Regions from separate parts of the Methylotenera sp. 1P/1 genome, predicted to be linked through region 1. Evidence: riboswitches for the same ligand, from Rfam matches in the RefSeq annotation. Region 1 holds a riboswitch; the other holds the start of a gene.
The links. A riboswitch is a leader RNA that binds a small molecule or an ion and turns the genes downstream of it on or off. The one in region 1 is predicted to bind cobalamin.
Positions count from the first base shown of each region.

Region 2: another riboswitch for cobalamin. It lies ahead of A3Q3_RS0110160 (TonB-dependent receptor); the one in region 1 lies ahead of A3Q3_RS0112800 (ribonucleoside-diphosphate reductase subunit alpha).

Region 1 covers NZ_ARWC01000001.1:2,631,411-2,639,497, reverse strand. The annotation lists gene A3Q3_RS0112820 (YchE family NAAT transporter) at 1-469, shown strand, start outside; gene A3Q3_RS0112815 (NUDIX hydrolase) at 552-983, shown strand; gene mnmA (tRNA 2-thiouridine(34) synthase MnmA) at 980-2,074, shown strand; gene A3Q3_RS0112805 (ribonucleotide-diphosphate reductase subunit beta) at 2,167-3,300, opposite strand; gene A3Q3_RS0112800 (ribonucleoside-diphosphate reductase subunit alpha) at 3,452-6,271, opposite strand; cobalamin riboswitch at 6,437-6,660, opposite strand; gene metE (5-methyltetrahydropteroyltriglutamate--homocysteine S-methyltransferase) at 6,859-8,087, opposite strand, start outside.
Region 2 covers NZ_ARWC01000001.1:2,120,636-2,128,722, forward strand. The annotation lists gene A3Q3_RS0110155 (hypothetical protein) at 1-24, opposite strand, end outside; gene A3Q3_RS0110160 (TonB-dependent receptor) at 102-2,042, opposite strand; cobalamin riboswitch at 2,196-2,409, opposite strand; gene A3Q3_RS0110165 (hypothetical protein) at 2,505-2,735, shown strand; gene A3Q3_RS0110170 (cell division protein ZapA) at 2,735-3,037, shown strand; gene A3Q3_RS0110175 (DUF2237 family protein) at 3,507-3,866, opposite strand; gene A3Q3_RS0110180 (EVE domain-containing protein) at 3,931-4,389, shown strand; gene A3Q3_RS0110185 (pyridoxamine 5'-phosphate oxidase family protein) at 4,438-5,091, shown strand; gene A3Q3_RS0110190 (glutaminyl-peptide cyclotransferase) at 5,151-6,302, opposite strand; gene ilvA (threonine ammonia-lyase, biosynthetic) at 6,514-8,034, opposite strand.

The DNA.
Region 1 (8,087 bases):
CTCAGCATTTATTGGCGATGGCATTCTGGATTTCTTCGGCATCAGCATCCCCTCGTTTCAGGTAGGCGGCGGTATTCTCATTTTACTCATTTCCATTTCGATGATGCATGGCAAGCAAGGCGGTACGCGACAAACGCCGGAAGAAGCACAAAGCTTGGCCGAACGTGATGTCATTGCCATCGTGCCGCTCAGCATTCCATTATTGGCTGGCCCCGGGGCTATCTCCCATATGATTTTAAGTGCGCAGCAACACCCTAGCTTTACCGGGCATCTCGCATTAGTGATTCCTGTCGCCGTGATTGCTGGCGTCATCTGGCTAGTCTTGCAGTTGGCAGACGCCATCACACAGCGGCTGGGTACCATTGGCATTAATATCATCACACGTCTGATGGGGCTGATTTTGGCTGCAATGGCGGTAGAGTTTATTGCGCACGGATTGATTGGCTTATTTCCGCAATTAGCCAGTTAACGGTAAAATACCAATATTATTTTCAAAGACGTACTGCGTGAACAAACCTATCAAATCTGCCCAATGGAAACCCAATGTCACGGTGGCAGCCATCATCGAGCAAGACGGGAAATTCTTACTCGTCGAAGAAACCACTGACAGAGGCAATCGTTTCAACCAGCCTGCGGGGCACTTGGAAGAACATGAAACAATTATTGATGCCGCGATTCGCGAGACGCTTGAAGAAACTGCGTATGACTTCACGCCCGAATACTTAGTGGGTATTTACCATTGGCAACACCCGCTGAATGGGATTACTTATTTGCGCTTCGCCTTTGCTGGTAAGTTGGGTGCACATTACCCTGAGCGCACGTTGGATGACGGTATCATCGGCACAGTTTGGAAAAGCCAAGATGAAATTGCAAAAGACACTGCACTGATGCGTAGCCCGCAAGTGTTGCTGTGTGTAGAAGATTATTTAGCAGGCAAACGTTATCCGTTAGCCTTACTCACCCATTTAGGTCAAGCATTATGAAAACTCCGCATGTCATTGTTGGTTTATCCGGCGGTGTAGATTCCTCCGTCACCGCCATGCTGCTCAAACAACAAGGCTATCAAGTCACCGGTTTATTCATGAAAAACTGGGAAGACGATGACAATGATGAGTACTGCTCATCCAAGCAAGATTTGATTGATGCTGTGTCTGTCGCGGATAGGCTTGGCATTGAGATTGAAGCCGTCAACTTTAGCAAAGAGTACAAAGACCGCGTGTTCGCCAATTTTCTAGAAGAGTATCAGGCTGGCAGAACGCCGAACCCGGATATTCTGTGTAACGCAGAAATCAAGTTCAAAGCGTTTTTAGACCATGCCATGGGCATGGGGGCAGATTTAATCGCCACTGGTCACTATGCCAAAGTGCGTGAAAATCCATTACAAGCTGGTCAGTACCAATTGCTCAAAGCAGATGATGGCAGCAAAGATCAAAGCTATTTTCTACACCGCTTGAATCAGGCGCAACTGTCAAAAACGTTATTCCCGCTGGGTAGCTATCTTAAGCGCGAAGTACGAGAGATGGCACGCGAAGCAGGCTTAGCCAACGCAGAAAAGAAAGACTCCACTGGCATTTGTTTTATTGGTGAGCGCCCTTTCCAAGAGTTTTTGCAACGCTATTTGCCGCGCCAACCGGGCGATATGAAAACACCGGGAGGCAAGCTGGTCGGCCAACATGAAGGCTTGATGTATTACACGCTGGGGCAACGTCAAGGGCTAAAAATCGGTGGTAGCCGTGAAAGCAATGGCGAGCCTTGGTTTGTAGCGGCTAAAGACATGGCCAAAAACGAGCTGATTGTGGTGCAAGGTCACGACCATCCGTTATTGCAAAGTGACGGCCTCAAAGCTGGGCAGTTACATTGGATTAGCGGTGAAGAACCCAAGACCAACTGGGTGTACGCAGCAAAAACACGCTACCGCCAGCCCGATGCCCCCTGTGAAATAGATGCTGTAGATACCCAAGAGGTGGATATCCGTTTTGGTCAAAAGCAATGGGCGGTTACACCCGGCCAGTCCGCTGTGGTGTATGAGAGCAATGTATGTTTGGGCGGCGGCATCATTACTGGGGCGCTATAAGTTAGGCCAATAGGCTAAACCAATCATTGATATCACCAAAAAGGGTGGCTAAGCCACCCTTTTGACATTGCAAATGCTAAGACCTAAGACTACTAATCCCAGCTTAACGCGCCACCGGTTTGATATTCGGTCACACGTGTTTCAAAAAAGTTTTTCTCTTTTTTCAGGTCAATCATTTCACTCATCCATGGAAATGGATTGGTAGCGCCTGGGTACAACGCATCCAGACCAATCTGCTGACAACGACGGTTGGCAATAAAACGCAGATATTCTTTGAACATAGTAGCATTTAAACCCAAGACACCACGCGGCATGGTCGCTTCCGCATATTGATATTCCAGCTCTACGCCATGTTGAATCAAACTACGAATTTCATCACGGAATTCGGCGGTCCACAAATGTGGATTTTCCAGCTTAATGGTATTGATGACATCGATACCAAAATTGCAGTGCATGGATTCATCGCGCAAAATGTATTGATACTGCTCGGCCGCGCCCTGCATTTTATTCTGGCGACCTAACGCTAGAATCTGCACAAAGCCTACATAAAAGAACAAGCCTTCCATGATGCAGGCAAACACAATCAGTGAGCGCAGTAGTTGTTGGTCGGCTTCTGGCGTACCGGTTTTAAACGCTGGGTCCGTCAGTGTATTGATGAACGGAATCAGGAAATCATCTTTGGCCTTAATGCTCGCCACTTCTTGGTAAGCATTAAACACTTCTGACTCATCCAGCCCCAAGCTTTCCACAATATACTGGTAAGCATGCGTGTGGATGGCCTCTTCAAATCCTTGACGCAGCAAATATTGGCGGCATTCTGGCGCAGTAATATGACGGTATGTACCCAACACAATATTGTTGGCCGCCAGTGAGTCTGCTGTCGTAAAAAACCCTAAATTACGTTTAACGATTAAGCGCTCATCTTCAGTCAGCGCGGTGCTGTCTTTCCATTGTGCAATGTCGCGGCTCATGCTGACCTCTTGCGGCATCCAATGGTTAGCGCAACCCGCCAAGTATTTATCCCAAGCCCAGTGGTATTTAAACGGCACCAATTGATTCACATCGGTTTGACCGTTAATCATACGTTTGTCATTAGCATTCACACGGCCTGTGAATGCAGGTTGATTGGCTGCCAAGCTGGGTGCTGGCGGCGCTGGTTTACGCTCTACCACAGTCAAGTTGGGTGTTGCTGCTTCTTGTACAATATCTTCATCAAATGAAAGCATGTTTTTTCCTATTCTTAATTTAACTTTGCTAGAAAATTAAAAGTGCTAAGCGAGACTAGGCGTGAGAGAAAATTATGAGCGCGGCATACATTCAGTATGTAAGCGAAAAAATTTTGATCACAACGCCGTATCGCGACGAAGTTTTATTTTTCTATTGGCATGATTCGCATTCTGGATTGTCAATACTGCACATTTTAGGCGCCAGCTCTGGTTCACTCATCGCACCTGCAGATACCGCATTGAGTTCGCCACCGGTACCGGTCGATTTCTCTGCAGCCGTTGCCCCCATTGAGCGCAAGTAGTAAGTGGTTTTTAAGCCACGCAACCACGCTAACATGTAAATATCATTTAATTTTTTGCCTGATGGCACAGCAAAGTACAGGTTCAGCGATTGTGCTTGGTCTATCCATTTTTGGCGGCGCGCGGCAGCTTCTACTAACCAGCTCGGGTCTACATCAAACGCTGTGGCATACAGTGCTTTTAAATCTGCAGGTACACGTTCGATTTTAGCCAAGGAGCCATCGTAATATTTCAAGTCCGACACCATGACTTCATCCCATAAACCGCGGGCCTTGAGGTCATTCACCAATTGCTCATTCACAATCGTGAACTCGCCAGACAAGTTGGATTTTACGTACAAGTTTTGATATTCCGGCTCAATGCTGGCAGACACGCCAACAATGTTAGAAATCGTCGCTGTCGGTGCAATGGCCACGCAATTGGAGTTACGCATACCGACTGCAGCAATACGGCTACGTAATGCAGCCCAATCTAATGTGATTGAACGGTCGACTTCTACATGGCCACCACGTTCTGTCGTCAGTAAATCAAGCGTGTCGAATGGCAAAATACCTTGATCCCACAAGCTGCCTTTAAAGCTGGAGTATGCGCCACGCTCTTCTGCCAACTCGGTCGATGCCCAATAGGCGTGATAACACACGGCTTCCATGGTGCGATCCGCAAACTCTACTGCCGCTTGTGATGCATAAGGAATACGCATGGCATGCAGTGCATTTTGGAAACCCATAATGCCCATGCCCACCGGGCGATGACGATAGTTAGAATTGCGCGCTTTGCCTACGGCGTAGAAGTTAATATCCACCACGTTGTCTAACATGCGCATCGCTACTTTAGTGGTCGCAGCCAATTTGGCTTGGTCAATAATCAGCGCATCACCCTCTTGCGTGAGATGTTGCAATAGATTGACCGAACCCAAGTTACACACGGCAATTTCCGTATCCGATGTGTTAAGTGTGATTTCGGTACAAAGATTGGAGCTATGCACTACGCCCACGTGTTGCTGTGGTGAGCGAATATTGCATGGGTCTTTAAATGTGATCCAAGGATGGCCTGTTTCAAACAACATCGACAGCATCTTGCGCCACATTTGCAAGGCCGGCACGCGCTTGAATAATTTGATTTCACCGTTATCGGCTTTACGCTCATATTCGGTGTAAGCCGCAGCAAACTTTTTGCCGTATAGATCATGCAAATCAGGCACATCAGAAGGTGAGAACAATGTCCATTCGCCATTTTCAGTCACGCGTTGCATGAACAAATCCGGAATCCAATGCGCGGTATTCATGTCGTGCGTACGACGACGGTCATCCCCAGTGTTTTTGCGTAAATCTAGAAACTCTTCAATGTCCAGATGCCAAGTTTCCAAGTAACCGCACACTGCACCCTTGCGCTTGCCGCCTTGATTGACAGCGACTGCGGTATCGTTCACGACTTTTAAGAATGGAATCACACCTTGGCTCTTGCCATTGGTGCCCTTAATGCGCGCACCTAGTGCACGTACTGGCGTCCAATCGTTACCCAAACCACCCGCATATTTTTGTAGCAAGGCGTTTTCTTTAATGCCTTGGTAGATGCCTTCTAAGTCATCGCTCACCGTCGTCAAATAGCAGGAAGATAATTGTGAGTGCAATGTACCGCTGTTAAATAGCGTAGGTGTCGAGCTCATAAAGTCAAAACTGGAGAGCAAGTGGTAAAACTCAATCGCGCGTTCTTCGCGATCAATTTCATTAATGGCCAAGCCCATGGCCACACGCATAAAGAAAATCTGTGGCAATTCAATACGGCGCTCTTCAACATGTAAGAAATAGCGGTCGTACAAGGTTTGCAAACCTAAGTAACCAAATTGAAAATCACGGTCATGTGTTAATTCTGCACCTAGTTTTTCCAGATCAAACTGGCCTAAACGCGGGTCTAGTAAATCGGCTTCAATACCAATCTTGATATAGCGTGGAAAATAAGCAGCGTAAGCAGTGGCCATTTCGGTATGCGATACCGCACCACCTAGCACTTCCGCACGCACCAAATCCAACTGCAGGCGCGCGGTCACATAGTTATAGGCAGGCTCAGTTTCAATCAGGCTACGTGCAGAAAGAATCAGCGCTTTACGCACCTCGTTAAACCCAATGCCATCGTATAAATCGCGTACGGCTTGCTCAACCACCACGCTCGGTTTCACTGTGCTGCCCAAACCCACACACGCCTCTTCCACCATGTTATTTAGCATGGTCATATTGAGCGGTTTAAGCTTGCCGTCGATATTGATATTGATGTGATGCGCTTGTTGCTCTGGGGCATTGGCTTTCTCGGCAGCACGTTCGGCATTGCGCTTTTCGCGATACAGCACATAAGCGCGTGCGACATCGTGGTTACCATTGCGCATCAAGGCCAGCTCTACTTGGTCTTGAATATCTTCGATATGCACTGCCCCACCTGCTGGCATACGGCGCAACAATGCGGTATTTACCAATTGGCTGAGTGTAGCCACTTGATCACGCACACGTTGCGAAGCCACACTTTGATTGCCCTCTACCGCTAAAAACGCTTTGGTAATGGCAATGGCAATTTTGTCGAGTTGGTAGGCCACCACTGCGCCATTACGGCGGATGACTTGTAAAGTCGGATGTTGGCCAGATTGTGATGTTTCTACTGTTGATGTTCTTACATCATCCATGGATAGCTCCCTTAAAAAAGGGGCAGGTATGCCTTTGATGTGCTCACATTTTGTTTAAACAGTAAGCTTCAAAAAAGACCAGCTGGCAGAGTGTTTGTGCAAAGTGCAACACTCTATCTGCCGAGGACACCCCGCCTCAAACGTTATCAAAAATATTCACGCAATCAAGGTGAAAATACTGACGGCAGGTCTCCTGGCTCTTAGGTCTTCATTGTTTTTAGGCCTTCCCACATCAAACAATGCAGTGGCAGCTAATCAAAACAACTCGCTAATTACAGTTGCGGGGGCAGCTTTGGCTTGAGGTTAGACATTACATGTTAACCCGTACCGAATTCCCTTTTATTTCAACGTTTGATAAAAAGTTGAAAACCGTAGTGACGTTAATGTAACCCAATATAATGTGGTTTATCAATACAAAAAACACAATATATTGAATATATTTATCTAAAATTGATTATCGCTTTGATTTTATTCAAGTTTTAAATTAGCTTTAAATTAATTTAAAATTAAAAAAACCTCATGTCTCCATGAGGTTTTTATGTGGCCTAACGCACACGACCTTATGCGCTAGATTTCACTCAATTGGACTAAGCAGTTGTCAAAGAAGTCCGCAGATTTTTTGCAACCTGCACCATGTGTGCTAACGCCTCCATCGTTTCTGGCCACCCACGCGTTTTCAGGCCGCAATCCGGGTTGATCCATAAACGATCGGCTGGAATCACTTCCAACGCACGCTGCATCAGCTTTTCCATTGAGGCTACCGTAGGCACGCGTGGCGAGTGAATATCATACACACCAGGGCCAATCTCATTCGGGTAGGCAAATGCGCCAAAGCCATCTAATAGCTCCATTGCTGAGCGTGAAGTTTCAATGGTAATCACATCCGCATCCATGGCCGCAATAGCTGGCAAAATATCATTAAACTCTGCGTAGCACATGTGTGTGTGAATCTGTGTCGTATCTTCTGCCACACTGGCAGATAACTTAAATGCACGCACTGCCCAATTTAAGTAATGCTCCCACGCGGCTTTTTGTAGCGGCAAGCCTTCACGCAACGCTGGCTCATCAATTTGAATAATGGCAATCCCCGCTTGTTGTAAATCGGCCACTTCATCGCGGATGGCTAGCGCTAATTGCAGTGCAGTCAAATAACGTGGCTGATCGTCACGTACAAACGACCACTGCAACATCGTCACCGGACCAGTCAACATGCCCTTCACCGGTTTGGCTGAGAGCGATTGTGCATAACGCGCATATTCCACGGTCATGGGGGTTGGTCGATACACATCGCCATAAATCACTGGCGGTTTTACGCAACGTGAGCCATAGCTCTGCACCCAACCATACTGAGTAAAGGCATACCCTGCCAATTGCTCACCAAAATACTCCACCATATCGTTACGCTCGGCTTCGCCGTGTACCAGCACATCCAGCTCCAGTGCTTCCTGCTGACGAACCGCATACTCAATGTGCTCCAGCATTTTGGCGTGATAATGCGTTTGTGGCAGCGTGCCTTTTTTAAAAGCTGCACGGGCGGCACGGATATCTGCAGTCTGCGGGAAAGAACCAATGGTAGTGGTAGGCAGTAGCGGCAATTGCAAGCGTGTTTTTTGCATAGCTTGGCGCGTTGTAAACGTACTGGCGCGGTTTTCATTGACAGTATCAATGTTGGCAATCCTAGCTTGCACCGTTTGATCATGCACGCGGGTAGATGCTTTGCGGCTAGCAATCGCCTGCCGTGATTGTGCAAGTGCCTCAGCCACTGGGGCATCCCCTTGATTAATCGCCTGCGCCAAAATATGAAGCTCATCTAACT
Region 2 (8,087 bases), 510 kb from region 1:
GCTTAAAGCCGAGTTTTTTGACATAGTATCTCTTATTGCAAGTGCACATAGTGGTAAAAATCTAATCATACCACTATGTCACTTTAATCATAAATCCCTGGTTAAAAATCTGCCTTCATACCAATACGCCATGTACGCACAAAGTCTACTGGGTAGATAGAGTCATCAGCGACTTGTATGGAGTTTTCATGTTCAAACAGATTATTGATAGCCGTATATAGCTGAATATTTTTGAACTGGTAATTTAAAGCAATATTCGTTGACTCATAAGCACTCTGTCTTTGATCAAAATTATTTTCAAGATCATTAAACGCATAGGCACGTGAACGCCATGTGTGATTTAAGTTGAGATGTGCATTTGTGAAAAAATTCCAATTTAAATTCGCGACGACAGAATGCTTCGGCACACCTGGTAAGTCTTTGCCATTGTAGGCGCCAGCACCACGATCTTCACGATCAATTTTAGCGCGCGTGTAGTTATAAATAAGCGATGTACTCAATTGCTCATTAATCTGGAAATAGTCCTGAATCTCAAATCCATATTTGTGGGATCTATCAATGTTGGTATTCAAGAAGGTAGCAACATCGAGAAAAATCTCGTCATCTAGTTTGGTGTAGAACGTAGTCACTTTTAAACGATTTTTATCACTGATGTGATTGAGGCCTAGATTGAGGGTTCTGGTTTTAGCGGGCTCGATAAAACCATTAAAGCCAAATCCAAAACCGAATAAACGGTCAATGTCAGGCGCTTGATAGGCTTGGTTGTAATTGGTGAAAATGGATAAGCTTGAGTTAACTTTATAATTCACGCCAATATCCCAAGCATCAATATCCTGTTTTTCTTTGGCTGCTGCTGTGCCAAATGGGTTGATGACGGGTTTGAAATTGTAGCGCACACTTTCATCGCGCGCCCCCCCAGAGAGGGTCCAATCAGCTAACTTTACTTCACCTTGTATGTACACAGCTTCGTTTTTCTTGGTGGTTTTGTCAGAGGTTACACCAAAGAAATCACTAAAACGGTTACGCTCACCATCAAAGTTCTGATAACCGGTAATCAGGCTAAAGCTGTCTGTCTGATAGCGTAAGCTGATGTCGTTGCTCTTGTAGATGGAGTTTGCAGTAGAGGGGGTGGCAGAAATAAACTCTGAGAACTTGTCCTCGTTATAGTGCACTGCACGCAATTGCAGGTTTTTAAGAATGTCCCACTCAGCACCCAATTGCCATTGGTCGGTATCGAATGATTGATGATTGTAAGTGCCGTTAGCTTGCTTAGGGTCATCTTTAAATTGTGCTTTCGTCATTGGGTTCACATAACGAATATCATTGCGTGAGCTGGTACCCTCCGCAAAGAAGCGTAAAAAATCGGTAGGCTTAATCTTGAGTTTGGCGTTTTGACTGTTACTTGTGAATTGATCTTTATGGCCAGAGGCGTCTTTTTTGCTAAAACCGTCATAGCTGTCATGGGCTAGGTTAGCTGATAAATCAATGTACTGCTCTGAAATGCCTGCTGAAATAGCATGGTTTTTTTGTCCAAAGTTACCTAAAGAGGTATTCACGGTTACCCCAGACTTAGCTTTAGTGTAGATTTGTATCGCACCAGCAGTTGCTCCATCGCCATAAATAACAGAGCCGCTGCCTTTGCTGATTTCAATACGCTCAATATTACTTAATGGAATGCCTGCTAATAAAGCAGGTTGTAGATCGATATTGTTTAATCGCTGGCCGTCCACTGTGATGACCACATTTTGATAGCCATTCTCATTGCCAAAGCCACGCATGTTAATCGCGGGTGTTGCACGGTTGCCAATGTTAGGTGACACATTTAAGGATGTTTGTTGTGTCAGATAATCGTATAACGTAGGTGCGCCAGATGTCTCAATTTGTTTTGCAGTATGGATTTCTGAAGCATAAGTGGTTTCAGATTCTTTGCGCTCAAAGCGGTTGGCTTTAACCGTAATCTCGTCTAAGTCGATATTTTCTGCCGAAAAAGCAGTATTGCTGAAAGCCAGTCCAATCAGACTGGCAATAATAGTTTTGTTCATTCTCTTTTCCCTGATGTACACGCGTCCCCGCATGCAAGATGCATTGTATGAATGGGAATACATTGAGATGAACAGACCGCAACGGGGGCAATAACGCATGGCACTCGTTTTGATGTACCGTCACCCCGCGGCATTTCCAAACTTTGCCCATGATTGAGCGTATGTTGTGTAGGCCGGTCTCCGGGCTTGTGACAATCTGATTTACGCCTTCCCAAGCGAATGTAGCTCAGTGGCATGTGGTAAATCTCAAATCACTTACCGTTGCGGGGGCAGCACAGGAATAATTGCGTAAAACACAATGCACCTGTTTCCCAGTTTCACCGGATTGCAGAAATGCAATGCCAGCACCTAACAACAGGCGTTATTATAGCGAAGTAACCGCTGACTTAAAAATTTTTATACAACAGAAATTTTGAAACATGCTAATTCACTTTGAATAGTGAACGTTAGCTATTGACGCTAATGAATTTTTTCAATTATAGTGGGCGCATGGAGATTGATTTAAAAAGTTTAGAAGACAAAGTGAGTAAACTCATCGGCGTTTGTGCAACGTTGCGCGATGAGAATCAGCAATTGCGATCTGAACTGACCAAAGCGGCGCAAGACTCTGCACGTCTTAAAAGCAATATGCTGCAAGCCAGTGACCAGTTGGAAACTTTACTTGGCACTTTGCCGGCTGAGGGGCAATCTTAATGGCTTCAAAACCAATTGATATTGAGATTCTGGGTCGTGAGTTCACAGTATCTTGCACAGACGATGAGCGTCAGGGCTTGCTGGAAGCGGTGGATTACTTAGACCATAAAATGCGCGAAATTCGCGATGCGGGAAAGATTGTGGGCGTGGAACGAATTGCTATTATGGCAGCTCTGAACATTTCTCATGAGTTGCTGAATACTAAATCTGGTGGAGTTGACGTGGGTGATATTAAGCGTAGGATGTTTACTATGCAAAACCAGATTGATGAGGCGATTTCTTTGCAAAATAAGCTGTTGTAGCCAAATCACTTCATTTCAACGTCACAAATACGTTTTAACATCCTAAAACATAATCTTTTGGCGTAACGTTTTCTTTGGTGTTGCCTGAGTCTAAATTCCTTGAACTAGTCTTTGTTATAGGTTTCGGCTATTCGGGTGCGGTGTGATCGCTCTAAATTGGGTCTGCTTTTAAGTAGCCCTTGGTGAGTGAACCTAAAGCGCTTTAGGCTGTTACCACCTGAACTTTTTTGGTTCAGGATTAACGGCTCAGGTAACACCAAAGAGAATTAACCTTGTTGAAGTCTCGCTGACACTGCGTTACTTTCGTTCCTCGTACTTAGTGTATTGCGTTCGCTCAAGTGCCTTGTTTTAGATTCGCTTGAACAAGGTTGCTCAAATGCCTCGTCTCAATTGATGTTATGCAAAGCACCACTCAAACACCTTAAATTTTGATGTGTAAATTCAAAACTTTCTGAATTTGTTTTTATCTTTATCTCAGTGCGTGATATTTCAAATCCGCCAGACTCACAATGTCTAGGCATCTTTCGTGACAAGCTTCCAACACCACAGGCGGGGCGAAGCCTGCTTCTGAAGCTTCCAGCCAACGTGCAGCACACACACACCAGCGATCTCCGGCTTTGAGTCCGGTAAATCCAAACTCTAATCTTGGGGTGGAAAGATCATTGCCTTTGGAGAACGAAAATGCCAAGAACTCATCTGTCATTTGTGCGCATACGGTGTGACTGCCATTGTCTTCCGGGCCGGTTTCACAACAACCAGTACGTGTAAATCCGGTCATCGGGCTGGTGCTACACGTTTGTAGTGGTGTGCCAAGTACATTTTTTGCCATTGCTATTCCATTTAAAACTAAGTCCATCGTATGATACGAGAAAATGATTAGACGAGATATAGAGATGCGTTATTGGTTAATGAAGTCTGAGCCGGGGGATGTTTCAATTGATGATTTGGCGGCCAGACCGAATCAAACGGTAGATTGGTATGGTGTGCGCAATTATCAGGCACGTAATTTTATGCGCGATCAGATGCAAGTGGGTGATGGGGTGTTGTTCTATCATTCTAATTGCGAGGAGCCCGGCGTGGCTGGTATCTGTGAGGTCAGTTCATTGGCGTACCCGGATCGCCTACAATTTGTGCAAGGTCATAAGTACTTTGACCCGAAAGCCACGCAGGAAACACCGCGCTGGTTTAATGTCGATGTAAAACTAGTACGTAAAACACGCTTGCTCAGCCTAAAGGAGATGCGGGAAACGCCGGCATTAGAGGGTCTACGCATTTTGCAGCGCGGTAATCGGTTGTCCATCACGCCAGTAGATCCCAAAGATTGGGCGTATATTCTGGAGTTATTAAAGTAGGGCACGATGCATTATTTAAACTAAGTTACAACATTACAGGGGTAGCGCATGTCAGATTTATACGGACCGCAACATCGGGCATTGCAGGCGGATTTCGATACCACGGCTTTGGCCGATGCAGTCAATAGCATTATTGTCGTGCCAGAGGTATTGCCGGAACATCAGGCGTTTATTGAAAGCCGTGATATGTTCTTTCTGACCACCATTGATCATCGTGGTTTCCCAACTTGCTCTTATAAAGGCGGCAATCCGGGAATTGTAAAAGTGGTGGACAGTAAGACCTTGGCTTTCCCCAGTTATGATGGCAATGGCATGTTTTTATCGATGGGCAACATGACACAAAACCATAAAGTCGGCATGCTATTTATCGATTTTGAAACGCCGCATCGCGTGCGCGTGCATGGTACTGCCAGCGTGCATAAGCAGGATCCACTGCTGGTGGAATACCACGAAGCACAGTTGATTGTGCGAGTGACAATAGAAGAGATGTTTATCAATTGTCCGCGTTATATTCACCGCTATACTCGTCAGCAAGCCAGTCAATACGTGCCGCAAACCCACTGTGAAACGCCCATCGCGCAGTGGAAGCGCATTGAACCGTTGCAACCGGTATTGGATGCAGATACCCAAGCCAAAGCGGCGCAACAAGGCTTAATCTCGCCGGAGCAGTACGGTGAGTTGGTGCAGCAAGGTAAGGGCTAACTTGAAAGCATGTAATAAAAAAGGCGCATGAAGCGCCTTTTTTGTTTAGCTAAACGAAATTACTTTTTAGTATCTAAGCTACCCATGGCTTTCGGATAAGTGACCAAACCCCAAGGCATATTTTTCACTTCTATTTGCTTGGTGACTTCAAGCTTCTCTGCATCAATGACAAATAGAGCATCTGACTTACCGCACGCTAACAGAATTTGTTTGTCATCCGGCGTAAAGCTAAAGTGCCAGCAACGATTGCCGGTTGGAATGTCTTTGATTTTTTCAAAGGTTTTAGCATCAAATACTTGTAGGGCTTTTTCTTTATTGGTGGCCACAAAAATGCGGTCGCCAGCATGGTTGAATGCAATGCCGTAAGGCGTTTGACCAGTATCAACCGTACGCAACACGTTGTAGTCTTTATCCAGTACTAAGAACTTATTGCCGAACTCCAATGTGGCCACATAGGTATTGCCATCGGGCGAAACTTTGATGCCGCGTGGACGGTCGCCATACTCGTGCGTGTGAATGGTTTTTACCAATTTACCATCTTCAATATTGTGGACAGTAATGGTGTTGTCTGCTTCATTGGTAATGACCAATTGTTTACCATCAGCGGAGAATTCGATGCCTTCGGTTTCTGGGCCGCCGGTGATTTCACGTACTTTCTCACCTTTGATTAAATCCACTACCGCAATTTTGGCTGGGATTTTTTCTTCGTCATCGTCATCATCTTCTTCCTCTGCTTTTTTTGCACCGGGTGCTGGTGGTGGTCCACCTTTTGCACTTGGCTCAGAAGAAACATAAGCAAAATCACCTTTTATCCGTACGAACTCAGGATTTTTACCCACGGGGATTTGTTTTAACACTTCACCTGTGACTGTATCGATGACCGAGATACTCGCATTGCCACGGGTTGCAACAATCAGCTTTTTGCCATCATCTGTTACGCCTAGCCCACGTGGGCCTTCTGCTTTCACATCGAATTGTTTTACTACGGACATTGCGGTTAAATCAATCACGCTGACGCCAGCATCTTGGCTGGTTACATAGGCCAAGTTAGTGCTGCTAATGGTGGTGGCGTCAGGGACGATAGGCTTTGCAGTTTCAGCTGGAATGGTTTCCGGGATGTTCTCTTGCTTGTCACAGGCGCTTAATCCGATTAACAATGCCATCATTAATACGTGCGTGCCTGTTGGCAATCGCGCAGAAGATAATTTCATTCATATTCTCCAAAGTTGTTGTTATGCATCCTTATAGTTAAGGATTGCTTATTTTTGATTTAGTTTACTATTCAAGCAAAAAACATACTGGCTTGATATACGTAAAATAATGAATTAAATCATGTGGTTAAAATATGGGCTGGTTGAAGTGGCTCAAATCAGCCTAAATATGGTTGATTTGAGCCACTGGTGTTGGTTCAACCGTCAATCATTAACCTAAAAATAATCGATATGCTGGATTCTGCGATTCATCCCAATACGGGTAGCCCAATTGCTTAAGGAATGTATCGAATGCAGTTTTTTCCTCTGGCGGCACTTGCATGCCAACCAGTACGCGACCAAAGTCTGCACCATGGTTACGGTAATGGAACAAGCTAATATTCCAGTTATGCCCCATGGACTCTAAGAAATTCATCAGCGCGCCCGGTTTTTCCGGAAACTCAAAACGGTACACTACTTCGTTAGTGGCTTGTGGTGCATGGCCGCCCACCAAATGGCGTAAATGCAGTTTGGCAACCTCGTTATGAGTCAGGTCTAACGCTGGTAAGCCTTCATTTTGTAACGCTGCGACCAATTGATCTGACTCTGTGGTGCTCTGAATTGCCACGCCCACAAAAATATGCGCATTCACCGGATCTGAGTAGCGGTAGTTAAACTCGGTAATATTGCGATTGCCCAGTAAGCGGCAGAATGTTTTAAACGCACCCGGTTTTTCCGGAATCGTCACTGCCAGCACGGCTTCGCGCTGCTCACCTAACTCGGCGCGCTCTGCAATAAAGCGTAAACGGTCAAAATTCATATTCGCGCCAGAAGCAACCCCAATCAGTGTTTTGCCAGTTAGGTTGTGGCGTTTTGCATACTCTTTTAAACCGGCAGTGGCGAGTGCACCCGCGGGTTCTAAAATACTGCGCGTGTCTTCAAACACATCTTTAATCGCGGCACAAATCGCGTCGTTATCGACGACGATCATTTCATCTACATATTGCTGACACAGTGCAAACGTGTGTTCACCTACTTGTTTGACCGCAGCGCCGTCTGCAAACAAGCCCACTTGCTCTAGCATGACGCGTTTGCCCAATTTAAGTGACTCGGTCATGGCTTCCGCATCTTTGGCTTCTACGCCGATGACTTTGATTTCTGGGCGCACAGCTTTGATGTAAGCGGCAATCCCCGCTAGCAAACCACCGCCGCCTACGCAGCAAAAAATGGCTTCGATGGGCTCGGGGTGATCTTTCAGAATTTCTAGCGCAATGGTGCCTTGACCGGCAATCACATCGGGGTCATCGTAAGGGTGCACAAATGTCAGGCCTTGGGATTTCTCCAGTTCCAGCGCGTGCACATACGCATCGGAATAACTGTCACCAAATAGCACGACTTCTGCGCCACGTGCTTTTACCGCGCTAATTTTGATTTGTGGCGTGGTGGTCGGCATGACAATCACCGCTCTGCACCCCAATTTTTGTGCGCTCAATGCAACGCCTTGTGCATGATTACCTGCGCTGGCGCAAATCACCCCGCGTTGTAACGCATCTGGCGACAGATTGGCCATTTTGTTATAAGCACCACGCAGTTTAAAAGAAAATACCGGCTGCATATCCTCACGTTTTAGGAGTACGCGGTTATGGATGCGGGCGGATAAATTTGACTGAAACTCTAAAGGCGTTTCTTTGGCAACGGCATACACTTTGGAATGCTCTATTTTTTCACGGTAAAGGGTAGCGGGTGTCTGCATGCGAAATTTAAACCGTCATATTTTTATAAGCGGCTTTTGCGGTGTATGATATG